Regions from separate parts of the Streptomyces sp. SAI-127 genome, predicted to be linked through region 2. Evidence: riboswitches for the same ligand, from Rfam matches in the RefSeq annotation. Region 2 holds a riboswitch; the other holds the start of a gene.
The links. Region 2 has a riboswitch for glycine ahead of gcvP (aminomethyl-transferring glycine dehydrogenase). Riboswitches for the same ligand answer to the same signal wherever they lie in the genome.
Positions count from the first base shown of each region.

Region 1: linked by a shared signal. The riboswitch ahead of gcvT (glycine cleavage system aminomethyltransferase GcvT) and the one ahead of gcvP (aminomethyl-transferring glycine dehydrogenase) in region 2 are both predicted to bind glycine.

Region 1 is NZ_JARXYJ010000001.1:3,489,971-3,498,141, forward strand. Features, by position in the region: gene M2157_RS15770 (ABC transporter substrate-binding protein) at 1-1,529, opposite strand, end outside; gene M2157_RS15775 (ABC transporter permease) at 1,589-2,587, opposite strand; gene M2157_RS15780 (enhanced serine sensitivity protein SseB C-terminal domain-containing protein) at 2,924-3,679, opposite strand; gene M2157_RS15785 (enhanced serine sensitivity protein SseB) at 3,791-4,585, opposite strand; gene M2157_RS15790 (AAA family ATPase) at 4,677-5,351, opposite strand; glycine riboswitch at 5,521-5,617, shown strand; gene gcvT (glycine cleavage system aminomethyltransferase GcvT) at 5,776-6,894, shown strand; gene gcvH (glycine cleavage system protein GcvH) at 6,993-7,370, shown strand; gene glyA (serine hydroxymethyltransferase) at 7,385-8,171, shown strand, end outside.
Region 2 is NZ_JARXYJ010000001.1:8,653,330-8,661,500, forward strand. Features, by position in the region: gene M2157_RS39755 (MerR family transcriptional regulator) at 1-70, shown strand, start outside; gene M2157_RS39760 (bifunctional nuclease family protein) at 148-621, shown strand; gene M2157_RS39765 (MerR family transcriptional regulator) at 885-1,544, shown strand; gene M2157_RS39770 (DNA polymerase IV) at 1,603-3,066, shown strand; gene M2157_RS39775 (PRC-barrel domain-containing protein) at 2,982-3,359, opposite strand; glycine riboswitch at 3,483-3,578, shown strand; gene gcvP (aminomethyl-transferring glycine dehydrogenase) at 3,755-6,640, shown strand; gene M2157_RS39785 (TOBE domain-containing protein) at 6,692-7,111, opposite strand; gene M2157_RS39790 (amino acid transporter) at 7,208-8,171, opposite strand, start outside.

The DNA.
Region 1 (8,171 bases), 5.2 Mb from region 2:
ATCTGCTTGTCGTTCAGATACGAGAGGTTGGTGTTGCCGGACGCGCCGATCGCGTCACCGTGCAGGATCTGCTGGAGGAAGCCGTAGCCGGACGGCCAGTCGGCACCCCACTGCATCATGTGCAGGCCGATGTTCTGCTTCTTGTCGAACGTCGGTACACCCGCGTAGTCGGTGAAGTACTTGCCCGACGGGTACTGCTTCAGGCTGGCGTTGATGCCGACCTTCTTCAGCGAGGCGATGATCGCGGTGGCCGCGTCGATCTCCTGCGGACGGTCGCTGCGCGCCGAGATGTTGGTGTTGATGCTCGACTTGCCGCAGGCCTTCAGCTGCTCCTTGGCCTTGGCGACGTCACCCTTGTTGCCGGTGCTCGCGTAGACGTCCGCCTTCTGGTAGCCCGGGATGTCCGGCGGCAGGACGGTGGTGGCGATGTCACCGCGGATCGGGCCGCCCTCGGCGGTCTGCACGGAGACCTTGTCGACGGCGTACTCGACGGCCTTGCGGCACTCGACCTTGTCGAACGGCGCGACCTGGTTGTTGATCGCCATGTAGACCAGACGGCCACCGTAGGTGTTGTCCGTATTGGCCTTCAGGTTCGCGTCGTTGACGACCTTCGCCTGGGTCGCGGCCTGGACACCGGTACCGCCGAGGTCGATCGCTTCACCGGCCTGGACGTCCTGGTCGATCGTCTCGGCGTTGACCTTCAGCTTGACGACGATCTTGTCCGGGTACTGCTTGCGCAGCGGGTCGGTCTTCGGGTCCCAGTTCTCGTTCTTGACGAGGACGGCCTGCTTGCCCTCGTCGTAGCTCTGGAACTTGTAGGAGCCCGAGGACACGATGGACTTGATGTAGTCGATGCCGGTGTCCTTGGCCTGCGGGACCGGCGCCGTCTGCGGCGTCGCGACCAGGTAGTCGAACTCCTGGAAGGCGCGGTTGAGCTTGAAGACGATCGTGGTGTCGTCCGGCGTCTCGATGGACTTCAGGCCCTCGGCGCTCTTGTCCTTGTAGGGGCCCTTGTACTCCTTGCCGCCCTCCATGAACTGCTGGAAGTAGTTCGGGCCGAGCGAGAGCACGTCACGCGCGAAGTTGGAGCGCTCGACGGCGTACTTGACGTCCTTCGAGGTGATCGCGGTGCCGTCCTGGTACTTCAGGCCGGAGCGGAGCTTGTACGTCCAGGTCTTGCCGCCGTCGCTCGGCTCGCCCGGGCTCGCGGCGAGGTCCGGGACCAGCGTGTTGCCCTCCTCGCCCGGGGCGGGCTTGAAGGTCATCAGCGGGCGGGCGTACAGCCGGCTGAGGTTGTACATGTAGGCGTAGTACGTGTTGCCGGGGTCGAAGGAGTCCGGCACGTCCGAGAGCTCGTACGTGACCGTCCCACCCTTCTGGGTGGAGGCGTTGACGACGTCCTTGGTCGCTGCGTTGGCACCGGCCGACTTGCTCTCGTCTCCACCGTTGTCATCGGCCTTGCTGCAAGCCGAGAGCAACAGGCTCGCACTGCCGATGGCCGCCACTGCGGCCAGCGCTGACCTTCGCATGATGGTCTGCTTCCCCTTCAATTGTCGGAAATCTTGTGAACTCTCACCGCGGTCGCGGGTCAGCGGCTGCGCGGGTCGAGAGCGTCTCGGAGACCGTCGCCGAGCAGGTTGAACGCCAGGACGGTCACGAAGATGGCCAGACCAGGCACGATCATGAACTGCGGGTCGACCTGGTAGAAGTCGACGGCCTGGTTGAGCATGCCTCCCCAGGAGGCCTGGGGAGGCTGGATGCCGACGCCGAGGAAGCTCAGCGACGCCTCGAAGAGGATGTTGGTCGGGATGAGCAGCGTCGAGTAGACGATGATCGGGCCGACGAGGTTCGGCAGCAGCTCGCGGAAGAGGATGTAGGGGCCCCTGGCCCCCATCCCGCGCGAGGCGTCGACGAACTCCCGCTCGCGCAGGGCCAGCGTCTGACCTCGCACGATGCGGCCCAGGTAGGGCCAGTTGAAGAAGCCGATCACGAAGATCAGCACGCTGATGTGCAGCGGCAGACCCTCGAGCCCGAAGGCACCACCCTGGAGCGTGGCCGAGATGGCGATGGCGAACAGCAGGAGCGGGAACGCCAGGAAGGTGTCCATCAGCCGGCTGATGATCGCGTCGACGCGTCCGCCGTAGTAGCCGGCGACCACGCCGAGCACGGCGCCGATCGTGTTGGACAGGATCGTGGCGCCGAAGGCGACGACCAGCGAGACCCAGGAGCCCTCGAGGATGCGGGTGGCGATGTCGCGGCCGAACTTCGGCTCCACGCCGAGCGGGTGGTCCCAGCTCATGCCGCCGAAGTCGCCCTTGGGCAGCGAGGTGTTGGGGTCGATCAGATCCTGGTGCAGGGCGTTCGGGTCCAGGCCGAACATGGCCTGGATGGGGCGGGAGAGCACCGCGAGCAGGACCAGCAGGATGACGATCACGCCGCCGGCGACCGCCACCTTGTCCCTCTTGAAGCGGGACCAGGCGATCTGCCCCAGGGAACGGCCCTCGATCTGCCCCTTGTCGGCGCCGACGAGGACAGCCTCCGGCTGCGCCTCGGCCTGCGCCCCGGTGGTCTCGATCGGTGCGGTCACAGTGACCCGACCCCTCTCGCCGGTGGTGACCGGCCTACACCTGCCGTGGATTACGGCTTTGTCGACTTGCTCAGCTCACAGGAAACGTCTGATCCTGCGTCTGCCTGGGGAGTCTTCAGCTTCGCTGCGATCACCCGCCAGGCCTGGCGAAGAAAGTATGCGTAACCGTGATGCAGTACGAGGGATTCCGTTATCCGAACAACGGGTAACGACTCCCGGACGCATGCTAGTTGGGACAGAACGGCACAATAGGCGACCTTCGTGATGATCTGCCGCTATCTACGCGCGAAGAAATGTGGCTGTTACGTAAACGAGTCGAACGGGTTGCCGTAGCTCTCAGTAACCACCACGGGCGGGCGGATAGCCGTACCCGGCCGCCGGGGCCTGCGCGGGGGATCCGTGGGCCTCACGGTCGTAGAAGGGACGGGCACCGGCGCGCATCCACAGCGCCACCGGGTCGTACTCGTCGGACATCGCCACGGTCGACACCGGGAGCCCGTCCGGGACGGCGCCGATGGACTGCTGCATCATCGCGCGCACCGAGTCCACGGCCGAGGGGCTGGTGTCGTACACGTCCAGGCCGATCGCGAGATACGGCGCCCCGAGCGCCGGCTGCACCCAGGCGCGGCGCAGTGAGCGGACCGCCGGGGTGCGGTGGGCGTTCTGCACGAGCAGCGCGTAGAACTGGGGGATCTCGATGCCGGGTTCCGACAGCCTGAGCGGCCCCGCGGGCTGGCGCTCCAGGCCGGTGGCGATGCGGCGCAGATCGAGCCAGGGGATGCCGAGGCCGCCGCCGGGGGCGTGCGGGTTGAGCCACAGGCCGTACTGGTCGGGATAGAGGGTGCGGGCCACGTCGATGCCGTCGACCACTTCGTACGAACGGTTCCAGCCGCTGGCGCTCAGCTCCTGGGCCGAGGTCACACAGGGGGCGTAGCCGTAGCCGTCGACCTCCATGTTTCCGTACTGGGCGTCCGGGGAGCCGGCCTGGCCGTGCCACAGGAGCATCCAGATCTGGCCGGAGTTCGGGGTCGCCAGGGCGCGCAGCAGTGCCTCGTAGGCGTCGTAGCGCCCGGGGGTCACCTGGCGCAGCATGTGCTCGACCTGGTCGGTCGTGGTGGCGCTCACCCTGTATCGCCCCTTCTTGAAAGTTGCCCCGAGTATGAAACCAGCTTAAGCGCCCACGAGCTCGGGACCTGTGCGCCGTCAGCCCCGTGTATAGAAGGGGCGTACCTGTTCGCGCATCCAGTGGCCCACCGGGTCGTCCGCCACGTCCAGGAGAACCAGGTTGACCGGCCAGGCAACCGGAGTCGTCCCCAGAGCCCGGCCGAGGGCGTCCATCGGGAGGGTGCGCAGATCGCCCTCCCACTGGGAGAGTTCGACGCCCACGAACATCACCGGGTCGGCCGTTTCGATGGCGGCCAGACAGCGGCGGGCCGTGAGGACCACTCCCGTGGCCGCGAACTCGGCCGACGCGGCCGCCAGGAAGTCGACCGGGTCGTCCTGCCAGTCCGGCTCGTAGAGCTTGACCCGGCCGCCGGTGTTGGGGCCGTCCAGCGGGGTGCGGCCCACGCGGCAGAGGTCGGCGACCGCGGCGGGCGGAAGGGGGACGCCCACCACACCGTCGGGGTTCACCGCGATGCCCACGTGCGGGGGCAGGCCACGGGCGAACTCGACCGCCGGGGCGATGGTGTACGACAGATGGCTGCCGACGACCTGGCGGAGCTGCTCCTCGGAGCTGAAGACCGGGACGAAGGCCTGCCCCGCGATCTCCAGGGTGGGCAGGTCGAGGGGGCCGCTGTGCGGACCGCCGCCGTTCGGCAGGGGTATCCAGACGAAGCTGCGGCCGAGCACCTCGATGATCCGGCCGCCCGCCGAGGGCATGCCGAGGGAGGCCGAGAGCACCTCCTCCAGTTCGTTGCCGGGCCATCCGCCGTGCGGATGAGGGTGCGGGTGTGCCGGTGCTGGAAAGTCCGCGGGAAGATCCGCCGGGAAGTCCATCTGTCTGACCGCCTGCTGTGAACCTACTGATGTGGCTGAAAGGCTAGCGGGTGCGACGGAAAGGTGGCTCAGCCCGGCAAACCCGTCCGCGTCAGCCCGTGAAGCCGATCCGCCGCAGCACGTCCGCGGCGTCCCGGTCGATCAGCACCGCCGAACCGCACCCCGGGGGCAGGTCACCGCGCTCCACGGAGCTGATCAGCCGGGAGGCCGCGCCCCGGTGCCGCAGAAAGGCGTACCGCGAGACACCCCGGCCGCGCTCGCGCTGGCCCTCCAGCGCGATGTCCGCCGTGACGTCGAGCAGCAGCAGATGCAGGGTGCCGCCCCGCCGCCGGGCCTCGCGGGCCAGCCAGCCGCGCACCCAGGCCTGGGTGCCGCAGTCGTGCACCACGACTCCCTCGCCGGAGCGCAGGGCGCTGTGCAGTCCGGCGTAGTGCGCGAGCCGGACCAGGGGGCGGTAGACGGCGTACGGCAGTAAGCCGGACAGCCGGCCGTCCCAGCGGTCACGGGTGTCCTGGGAGTCGATCCGGATCCCGCCCACCGCACGCTTCATCAGCGTGGACTTGCCGCTGCCGGGCAGGCCGGTGATGACGACGAGGTCCTTGGGGCCGAAGAGCAGGGCGTGCGGGCTGCGGCCCGCACGGTCGCGCAGGTCGCGGACGACCGGGATGCGGCATGCGCCGCGGAGCTCGACGGCCGGGGCCGTGGGCTGATCCGGCAGCGCGATGCCCGAGGTCGTCGCGTACGCCGTGGTCCTGTCCACCGTCATCGTCCTCCTCCGGGGTCGGGGTTCCCCTCCCCACCGAGCGTAAAGAGAAGGTAATGGACGATCTCTCGCTTTTCTGTAGTCGTACCGCCACAAGCTGGTTACAGACGCGGCCCTGCCGGACGCGTGCGCGGCGTGCAATGATGTCCGCGCCAACTGCATACCGGCCGCTTGAATCCGCGCGGGAGAGTCCTGGGTACGTGTACCCGGGCGCCGAAGGAGCAAGTCCCTCCCTTGAATCTCTCAGGCCCCGTTACCGCGCGGGCGAGGCACATCTGAAAAGCGGGCCGCCGACTCGAAGGCGGCCCCACCCACGGTGCAAGCCCGGATCATTTCGTGATCAGGGCGAACCTCTCAGGTTCCGATGACAGATGGGGAGGAACGCCCTCGCCCGTCATGCCTTGGATCCTTGGGAGACGACCGTCCGATGAGCAGTACCGAATCCCGTCGTACCGCGCTCGATGCCCTGCACCGCTCGCTGGGCGCGACCATGACCGACTTCGCCGGCTGGGACATGCCCCTGCGCTACGGCTCCGAGCGCGACGAGCACAACGCCGTGCGGACGAAGGCCGGCCTCTTCGACCTCTCCCACATGGGCGAGATCACCGTGGCCGGGCCGCAGGCGGCCGAGCTGCTGAACTTCGCCCTCGTCGGCAACATCGCGTCCGTGGGTGTCGGCCGCGCCCGCTACACCATGATCTGCCAGGCCGACGGCGGCATCCTGGACGACCTGATCGTCTACCGGCTCGCGGAGACCGAGTACATGGTGGTCGCCAACGCCTCCAACGCCCAGGTCGTGCTGGACGCGCTGACCGAGCGCGCGGCCGGCTTCGACGCCGAGGTGCGTGACGACCGGGACGCCTACGCGCTGATCGCCGTACAGGGACCGCAGGCGCCCGGGATCCTCGCCTCCCTGACCGACGCCGACCTCGACGGCCTGAAGTACTACGCCGGTCTGCCGGGCACGGTCGCCGGGGTGCCCGCGCTGATCGCCCGCACCGGGTACACCGGTGAGGACGGCTTCGAGCTGTTCGTGAAGCCGGAGCACGCGGTCGAGCTGTGGCAGGCGCTGACCAAGGCGGGCGAGGGCGTCGGGCTCGTCCCCTGCGGGCTGTCCTGCCGGGACACGCTGCGTCTGGAGGCGGGCATGCCGCTGTACGGGCATGAGCTGTCGACCTCCCTCACGCCCTTCGACGCGGGTCTCGGGCGCGTGGTGAAGTTCGAGAAGGAGGGCGACTTCGTGGGCCGCGCGGCCCTGCGCGAGGCCGCCGAGAACGCCAACCACGAGCCGCCGCGTGTCCTCGTCGGCCTGATCGCCGAGGGCCGCCGTGTCCCCCGTGCCGGGTACGCGGTCGTCGCGGGCGGCGAGGTGATCGGCGAGGTCACCTCCGGTGCCCCCTCCCCCACGCTGGGCAGGCCGATCGCGATGGCGTACGTCGACCCCGCGCACGCGACTCCGGGCACGGCCGGTGTCGGTGTGGACATCCGGGGCAGTCACGAGCCGTACGAGGTCGTGGCGCTGCCGTTCTACAAGCGTCAGAAGTAGCCGTCGTAGGTGATGCTGAGCACAGAGTCGCTGCTCACGCACGCCTTCCGCAGTCCCCCATTCATCAGCACTCCCCCGCGTACAGGAGAATTCAGACCATGAGCAACCCGCAGCAGCTGCGCTACAGCAAGGAGCACGAGTGGCTGTCGGGCGCCGAGGACGGCGTCTCGACGGTCGGCATCACCGAGCACGCGGCCAACGCGCTCGGCGATGTCGTCTTCGTCCAGCTCCCGGAGGTCGGTGACACGGTGACCGCGGGCGAGACCTGCGGCGAGCTGGAGTCGACCAAGTCGGTCAGCGACCTGTACTCCCCCGTCTCCGGTGAGGTCACCGAGGTCAACGAGGACGTCGTGAGCGACCCGGCGCTGGTGAACTCCGCCCCCTTCGAGGGCGGCTGGCTGTTCAAGGTACGCGTCGCCGAGGAGCCGGCCGACCTGCTCTCCGCCGACGAGTACACCGCCTTTTCCGCCGGCTGAGGAGTCCGCACCCGATGTCCGCACTGAACACTCCCCTGCACGAGCTCGACCCGGAGATCGCCGCCGCGGTCGACGCCGAGCTGGACCGTCAGCAGTCCACCCTCGAGATGATCGCGTCGGAGAACTTCGCTCCGCTCGCGGTCATGGAGGCGCAGGGCTCGGTCCTCACCAACAAGTACGCCGAGGGCTATCCCGGCCGTCGCTACTACGGCGGCTGTGAGCACGTCGACGTGGCCGAGCAGATCGCGATCGACCGTGTGAAGGAGCTGTTCGGCGCCGAGTACGCCAACGTGCAGCCCCACTCAGGTGCCTCCGCGAACCAGGCCGCCCTGTTCGCGCTGGCGCAGCCCGGCGACACGATCCTGGGTCTGGACCTGGCGCACGGCGGTCACCTGACCCACGGGATGCGGCTGAACTTCTCCGGCAAGCAGTTCGACGTGGTCGCGTACCACGTGGACGAGGCGGGTCTCGTCGACATGGCCGAGCTGGAGAAGCTCGCCAAGGAGCACCGGCCCAAGGTGATCATCGCCGGATGGTCGGCGTACCCGCGGCAGCTGGACTTCGCGGAGTTCCGCCGGATCGCCGACGAGGTCGAGGCGTATCTGTGGGTCGACATGGCCCACTTCGCGGGCCTGGTGGCCGCGGGGCTGCACCCGAACCCCGTCGAGTACGCGGACGTGGTCACCTCCACCACCCACAAGACGCTGGGCGGACCGCGCGGCGGGATCATCCTCGCGAAGAAGGAGTTCGCCAAGAAGCTGAACTCCTCCGTCTTCCCGGGCTTCCAGGGCGGTCCCCTGG
Region 2 (8,171 bases):
ACTCGCGGGGCTAACGGTGAAGCTGCACGCGACGCTCGTGCAGACCGCGCTCGGGGTACGCCTGCCCTGACGGTGGCCGGGCATCGGATCGTCCCCCGTTTCCTGCCCGACTACCCAAACGTCCCGGGCACGGCCTAGGGTTGCTGTGTGAACGAGCTCGATGTCGTAGGTGTCCGGGTCGAAATGCCCTCCAACCAACCGATCGTGCTCCTGCGTGAAGTGGGAGGCGACCGCTACCTCCCCATCTGGATCGGGCCGGGGGAGGCGACTGCGATCGCCTTCGCGCAGCAGGGCATGGCCCCCGCACGACCGCTGACCCACGACCTGTTCAAGGACGTGCTGGAAGCGGTCGGTCAGGAGCTCACCGAAGTGCGCATCACGGACCTGCGTGAGGGCGTCTTCTACGCGGAGCTGGTGTTCGCCAGCGGGGTCGAGGTGAGCGCGCGGCCGTCGGACGCCATAGCGCTGGCCCTGCGCACCGGGACGCCGATCTACGGCAGCGACGGAGTGCTCGACGACGCCGGCATCGCGATTCCGGACGAGCAGGAGGACGAAGTGGAGAAGTTCCGCGAGTTCCTCGACCAGATCTCCCCGGAGGACTTCGGTACCAGCAGTCAGTGAGGCGGCCGCGGCCGATCCGGCGGATCAGTGGTCCGTGACGGGTCGGCCGTGTCCGTTCCTCACGGAAATGCCGGCATTTGCCACCGGCGCGTGAGAGCGTCCTGCGGCCCGCCCGGAGCGCATTCGGCTAGCCTTTCCCCGCGGTTGGGTTCGGGAAACCACTCCTAGGGTGATTATCACTCGGCGTGCCGAGTGTGGCGATCGTTGACGCACCCCTGGTGACTGCCTACCGTCGAGAAGGCAGGTCAAGGACGGAGGTCGGCGTGAGAAGCAGCGGCGACGGTACGGCTGGGGGTGCCCCCGGACGGAGTCTCGGGGCGAGCGGTCCGTACCCGCTTCACAGCAGCCCTTTTCAGGGCAGCGCGGCCGATCACGCTCCGCAGCGACCGGCGGCCGTGCCGAGCAGCGGAGGGGCGACGTCCATGGCGTCCGAGCAGATCGGCTATCGCGGCCCAACGGCGTGCGCGGCGGCCGGCATCACCTACCGGCAACTCGACTACTGGGCCCGCACCGGCCTTGTCGAGCCGAGCGTGCGGCCCGCCCATGGTTCGGGGACGCAGCGGCTCTACAGCTTCCGGGACGTCGTCGTCCTGAAGATCGTCAAGCGGTTCCTCGACACGGGTGTGTCGCTGCAGAACATCCGCACCACGGTCCAGCACCTGCGTGAGCGGGGATTCCAGGACCTGGAGCGGATGACGCTCATGAGCGACGGCGCCACGGTCTACGAGTGCACCTCGCCCGACGAGGTCCACGCACTGCTCCAGGGTGGTCAGGGCATCTTCGGGATCGCCGTGGGTGTCGTGTGGCGGGATGTCGAGAGCGCCCTGTCACAGCTGCACGGGGAGCGCATCGACACCGGGGAGACACTCATCGGGCACAACCCCGCGGACGAGTTGGCGCGGCGGCGCAACCGGGCGGTCTGAAGCCTGCCCCGCTCTCTCGGGCGGGGCATTGTCAGTGGCGTAGGGCAGCATCGGACATGTGAGAAAAGCGCCCACGATCCTGCATCTCGACATGGATGCCTTCTACGCCTCGGCGGAGCAGGCGTCCAAGCCGAGTCTGCGCGGGAAGGCCGTCGTCGTGGGCGGGCTGGGGCCGCGGGGTGTGGTGGCCACCGCGTCCTACGAGGCCCGGGCGTTCGGGGTGCACTCGGCGATGCCCATGGCCCAGGCGAGACGGCTCGCGCCGAACGCCGCGTATCTGGTGCCGCGCTTCGGGTTCTACAAGGCGATCAGCGAGCAGGTGATGGGGCTGCTGCGGGAGCTGTCGCCGCTGGTGGAGCCACTGAGCCTGGACGAGGCGTTCGTGGATCTGGAGGCCGGGGGAGCGGCCTGGGACGAGGGGTCGGCGCGGCTGGCCGGGGCGAAGCTGCGGGCCGACATACGGGCCGTCACGGGGCTCACGGGGTCGGTGGGGCTGGCCGCGTCCAAGATGCTCGCGAAGATCGCTTCCGAGCAGGCCAAGCCGGACGGGCTGGTGGTGATCGAGCCGGGGACCGAGCGGGCGCTTCTCGGGCCGATGTCGGTGCGGATCCTGCCGGGAGTGGGGCCGGCGACCGGCGATCATCTGAGACGGGCCGGGATCCATACGGTCGACGAGATCGCGGAGGCGGGCGAGGACGAGCTCGTACGACTGCTCGGGAAGGCCCATGGGCACGGGCTGTACGCGATGGCGCTGGCGTACGACGAGCGGCCGGTGGTGGCTGAGCGGGAGACCAAGTCCGTGTCGGTCGAGGACACCTACGACGTGGACATCCATGACCGGGTGCGGGTGAGCCTGGAGGTGCAGCGGCTGGCGGACCGGTGTGTGCGGAGGCTGCGGGGGGCCGGGTTGTCGGGGCGGACCATCGTGCTGAAGGTGCGGCGCTACGACTTCTCGACGTTGACGCGGTCCGAGACCTTGCGGGGGCCCACCGATGACCCGGCGGTCGTGCGGGAGGCGGCCCTTCGGTTGCTGGACGGCGTGGACTCCACGGGGGGTGTGCGGTTGCTGGGGGTGGGGGTGAGCGGACTCGCCGACTTCACTCAGGAGGATCTGTTCGCCCAGGCCGCGGGGGAGGGAGTGGATCAGTCCGTGGAGGAGGTGGCGGACGACGCGCCGGTGCAGGAGCGGGAGGCGGCGGCTGTCGAGCGGCGGTGGGTCGCCGGGCATGATGTGCGGCATGCCGAGTACGGGCATGGGTGGGTGCAGGGGAGCGGGCTGGGGCGGGTGACCGTGCGGTTCGAGACGCCGGATTCGGAGCCGGGGCGAGTGCGGACGTTTCTCGTCGAGGATCCCGCGCTGGAGCCCGCTGAGCCGTTGCCGCTGGTGGAGGCGTCGGGTTCCCCCTCACCGCCCGTGACAGAGGATGTGCCAGGCGCTCAGGCCTCCGCGTCCTCCGTGCCCGCCAGCTTGCCGAAGTCCCGGTCCGGGAACGGGGGCGGTGCGGCCACGTCGAGACCGTAGTGGTGGTAGAGCTGGAGTTCCTGGTCGGGGGAGAGGTGGCGGCCTACGCCGAAGTCGGGGGCGTCCTTGATGAGGGCGCGGTCGAAGGGGACGTGCAGGGTTCCGTCGACCAGTTGGCTCGGCCCCAGCGGGACGAAGGCGTCCCGGGAGAAGAGACCGGTGCGTATGGCGGCCCACTCCGGCACGCCGGTCGCGTCGTCGAGGTAGACCTCGTCGACGGTGCCGATCTTGGTGCCGTTGCGGTCGAACGCCTTGCGGCCGATCAGGTTGCGCGGATCGATGTCGGTCAGCACGGGCCCTCCACTTGGTCGCAACTCATCCGAAGCGGTCGTAAGCACTACGAAAGAGCACATCGGGGTGTGCGGCCACTCGAAGACGCGTGCGGTGGCCTCGCTGGTAGGCTTGCCAGCGGCTGCTGACCCCGCGCGGGAGAGTCCTCCAGACAACATCGGAGGCGCCGAAGGAGCAAATCCTCCCCGGAATCTCTCAGGCTCACGTACCGCGCGGACGAGGTCACTCTGGAAAGCAGGGCGGGTGTCGACAGCTTCCGCTCTCACCGACGGTGCAAGCCGGCGGCCCTCGGGCGGCCCGGTGAAGCTCTCAGGTTGAGATGACAGAGGGGGAGGCCGTCGGGGTACCCGCGCCGGGGTACCCCTCGCAGGTCGTGTCAGACCAGGAGGCCTCCGCAATGACCGCCCATCGCATTCCGCTCTCCGAGCTCGAACAGGGCATCCCGTTCGAGCAGCGTCACATCGGCCCCGATCACGAGGCGCGGGCCAAGATGCTCGCGCAGGTCGGCTACGGCTCGCTGGACGAGCTCACCGCCGCCGCGGTGCCGGATGTGATCAAGAACGCCGATGCCCTGGAGCTGCCGGGCGGGCGTACCGAGGCCGAGGTGCTGGCCGAGCTGCGGTCGCTGGCCGACCGTAACCAGGTGCTCGATTCCATGATCGGACTCGGCTACTACGGCACCTTCACTCCGCCCGTCATCCTGCGCAACGTCATGGAGAACCCGGCCTGGTACACCGCCTACACGCCGTACCAGCCGGAGATCTCGCAGGGACGCCTCGAGGCTCTGCTCAACTTCCAGACCATGGTCGCCGACCTCACCGGGCTGCCGACCTCCGGCGCCTCGCTGCTCGACGAGGGGACCGCGGCGGCCGAGGCCGTGGCTCTGTCCCGCCGGATGGGGAAGAACAAGAAGGGGCTCTTCCTCGTCGACGCCGACACCCTGCCGCAGACCATCGCCGTGATCGAGACCCGGGCCGAGCCGGCCGGTGTCGAGGTCGTGGTCGCCGACCTCAGCGACGGGATCCCGGCCGAGGTCGCCGGACGTGAGATCAACGGGGTGCTCGTCCAGTACCCCGGTGCCTCCGGGGCCGTACGCGACATCAAGCCGCTCATCGACCAGGCTCATGAGCTCGGCGCGCTCGTGACCGTGGCCGCCGATCTGCTCGCGCTGACCCTGCTGAAGTCGCCGGGTGAGCTCGGGGCGGACATCGCGGTCGGTACCACGCAGCGGTTCGGTGTGCCGATGGGGTTCGGCGGGCCGCACGCCGGCTACATGGCCGTGCACGAGAAGTTCGCGAGGAGCCTGCCCGGGCGGCTCGTCGGTGTGTCCGTGGACGCCGACGGGAACAAGGCCTACAGGCTCGCGCTGCAGACACGTGAGCAGCACATCCGCCGGGAGAAGGCGACGAGCAACATCTGCACCGCTCAGGTGCTGCTCGCTGTCATGGCCGGGATGTACGCCGTCTACCACGGGCCCGAGGGGCTCAAGGGCATCGCGCGGCGGACGCACCGGTACGCGACCATCCTTGCCGCGGGCCTGACGGCCGGTGGGGTCGAGGTCGTGCACGGTTCGTACTTCGACACGCTCACCGCGCGCGTGCCCGCGAGGGCCGCCGAGGTCGTCTCCGCCGCGCGGCACAACGGCGTCAACCTGCACCTCGTCGACGCCGACCATGTGTCCGTCGCGTGCGACGAGACCACCGCGCGGGCCCAGGTGGGTGCCGTGTGGAACGCGTTCGGCGTCGATGCCGACATCGAGGCGCTGGACGCGGCCACCGAGGAGGCGCTGCCGCACGCGCTGCTGCGCGACGACGACTTCCTCACCCACCCCGTCTTCCACCAGTACCGCTCCGAGACCGCGATGCTGCGCTACCTGCGTCGGCTCGCCGACCGCGACTACGCGCTCGACCGCGGCATGATCCCGCTGGGCTCCTGCACCATGAAGCTCAACGCGACCACGGAGATGGAGCCGGTCACCTGGCCCGAGTTCGGGCAGCTGCACCCCTTCGCGCCCGCCGAGCAGGCGCAGGGCTATCTGACGCTGATCCGGGAGCTGGAGGAGCGGCTCGCCGAGGTCACCGGGTACGACAACGTGTCGCTGCAGCCGAACGCCGGGTCGCAGGGCGAGCTGGCCGGGCTGCTCGCCGTACGCGGGTATCACCGGGCGAACGGTGACGAGCAGCGGACCGTGTGTCTCATCCCGTCCTCGGCGCACGGGACCAACGCCGCGAGCGCCGTCATGGCCGGGATGAAGGTCGTCGTCGTGAAGACCGCCGGGGACGGCGAGATCGACGTCGACGACCTGCGGGCGAAGATCGAGCAGCACCGGGACGAGCTGTCCGTGCTCATGATCACGTACCCCTCGACGCACGGCGTGTTCGAGGAGCACGTCGCCGACATCTGCGCGCAGGTGCACGAGGCCGGCGGGCAGGTGTACGTCGACGGCGCCAACCTCAACGCGCTGGTGGGGCTGGCCAAGCCGGGGCACTTCGGCGGTGACGTCTCCCACCTGAATCTGCACAAGACGTTCTGCATCCCGCACGGCGGCGGTGGCCCGGGTGTGGGTCCTGTCGGCGTACGGGCGCACCTGGCGCCGTATCTGCCGAACCACCCGATGCAGCCCGCGGCCGGCCCGGAGACGGGCGTGGGGCCGATCTCGGCCGCGCCCTGGGGTTCCGCGGGCATCCTGCCGATCTCGTGGGCGTACGTCCGGCTCATGGGCGGTGAGGGGCTGAAGCGGGCCACGCAGGTGGCGGTGCTCTCCGCCAACTACATCGCCAAGCGGCTCGAGCCGCACTACCCGGTGCTCTACACCGGCCCCGGCGGGCTGGTCGCGCACGAGTGCATCATCGATCTGCGGCCGCTCACCAAGGCGACCGGGGTGAGTGTCGACGATGTGGCCAAGCGGCTCATCGACTACGGCTTCCACGCCCCCACCATGTCGTTCCCGGTGGCGGGGACGCTGATGATCGAGCCTACGGAGTCCGAGGATCTGACCGAACTCGACCGGTTCTGCGAGGCGATGATCGCCATCCGCGCGGAGATCGAGAAGGTCGGTTCGGGGGAGTGGGCCGCCGAGGACAACCCGCTGCGGAACGCTCCGCACACCGCCGGTGCGCTGGGCGGTGAGTGGGCGCACGCATATTCGCGCGAGGATGCCGTCTTCCCGGCCGGGGTGTCGGTCGCGGACAAGTACTGGCCGCCGGTACGGCGGATCGACCAGGCCTTCGGCGACCGGAACCTGGTGTGTTCGTGCCCGCCGCTGGACGCGTACGAGGACTGACCCGAGGTGATGAGGGCCCCGTTTCGGCGGGGCCCTTTTCCGCTACGTCCGTTACGCCGTGGCCAGTGATACTTCTGTCGACTTGATCAGGGCGACGACCGGGGCGCCGGCGGCGAGGGCGACGTCGGTCGCGGCGTCCGCGGTGATCGCGGAGGTCATGACGCCTCCCTCGACAGCGATCTTGACGGTGGCCATGGCGGCTCCGGTGACGACGGCGGTGACCGTGCCGGGGAGCTGGTTGCGGATGGACACGTTCTGGACCGGGGCGGAGGCGAGGGAGACCTCCGTCGACTTCACCAGGGCGCGTACGGGCGAGCCCTGGGTGAGGCCGAGTTCGGCGACGGACTCGAGGGTGATCGCGGCCGTGAGGTCCTGGCCGCCGTCGAGGCGGATCGTGACCGTTGCCATGGCCTCGCCCGGGGTGACGGTGGTGACGGTGCCGGGGAGCTGGTTGCGGATGCTCAGGGTCATGGGCATCAACGTAGGGCGTGTGATGGGCCGTGGCGGGGAGGTGTGCGGTCGCGCCGTTCGGGGCGGATCGCGGGCGCGCCCCGGTGTGCGACGGCGTCAGCCCGTGTGGACTCGGGGGCGGCGCGGGCGGTCCGGTTCTGCTTCTCGGAGGACCTCTCGGGTGACCGGGGCCACCTCGCCCTGGCCGAAGAGGAAGAAGCGGAGGAAGTTGGCGAAGGGGTTGCCCTCGGTCCACTCGAAGTAGATGTGGGGAGTGCAGCCGGTGGTGTCGCGGACGTGGAGAAGGAGGGCGGCGAGGGCGTTGGGGATGGAGGAGGACTCCAGGGTCAGGACGCGGTAGCGGTTGTGGAGAACCTCGCCCCGGACCGTCAGGCTCGCCTCGAATTCCGACGGGTCCAGGACCGTGACCTCCACGAACACGAAGTCCTCGCCGGGGATGTCGTTGTCCTCGCGGATCTGCTCGATCTTGTCGCGGTACTCGGCCTTGTCGCGCTGGTCGGGCTCGTTGGCGATGAAGCGCATCTTGCGGCTGGCCATGTCCCGGATGAAACGTTCCGCCATGTCGTCGAGCGTCACGTCGGTCACGCGGAGTTCGAAGGCGCGGGCCAGGCGGGACAGGAGGGAGACCAGGATGATGCCGGCGATGAAGCAGGCGCCGATCTTCACGCCGTCGGGGCGTTCGATGACGTTGACGACGGTCGTGTAGAGGAACACGGCGGAGATGACGGCGAAGCCGACGGTCCAGTTGCGCTGCCCGGCCTTGCGGGCGGCGATGGTCACCGCGATCGCCGCCGAGCTGATCAGCACCAGCACTCCGGTGGCGTATGCGCCGCCCTGGGCGTCGACGTCGGCGTCGAAGATCCAGGTGACCAGGAAGGCGATCAGGGTGAAGACGACGACCATGGGGCGCACGGCACGGGCCCAGTGCGGGGCCATGCCGTAGCGGGGCAGGTAGCGCGGCATCAGGTTGAGCAGGCCGGCCATCGCGGAGGCGCCGGCGAACCACAGGATGGCGATGGTCGAGACGTCGTAGACCGTGCCGAAGACGCCACCGAGGTAG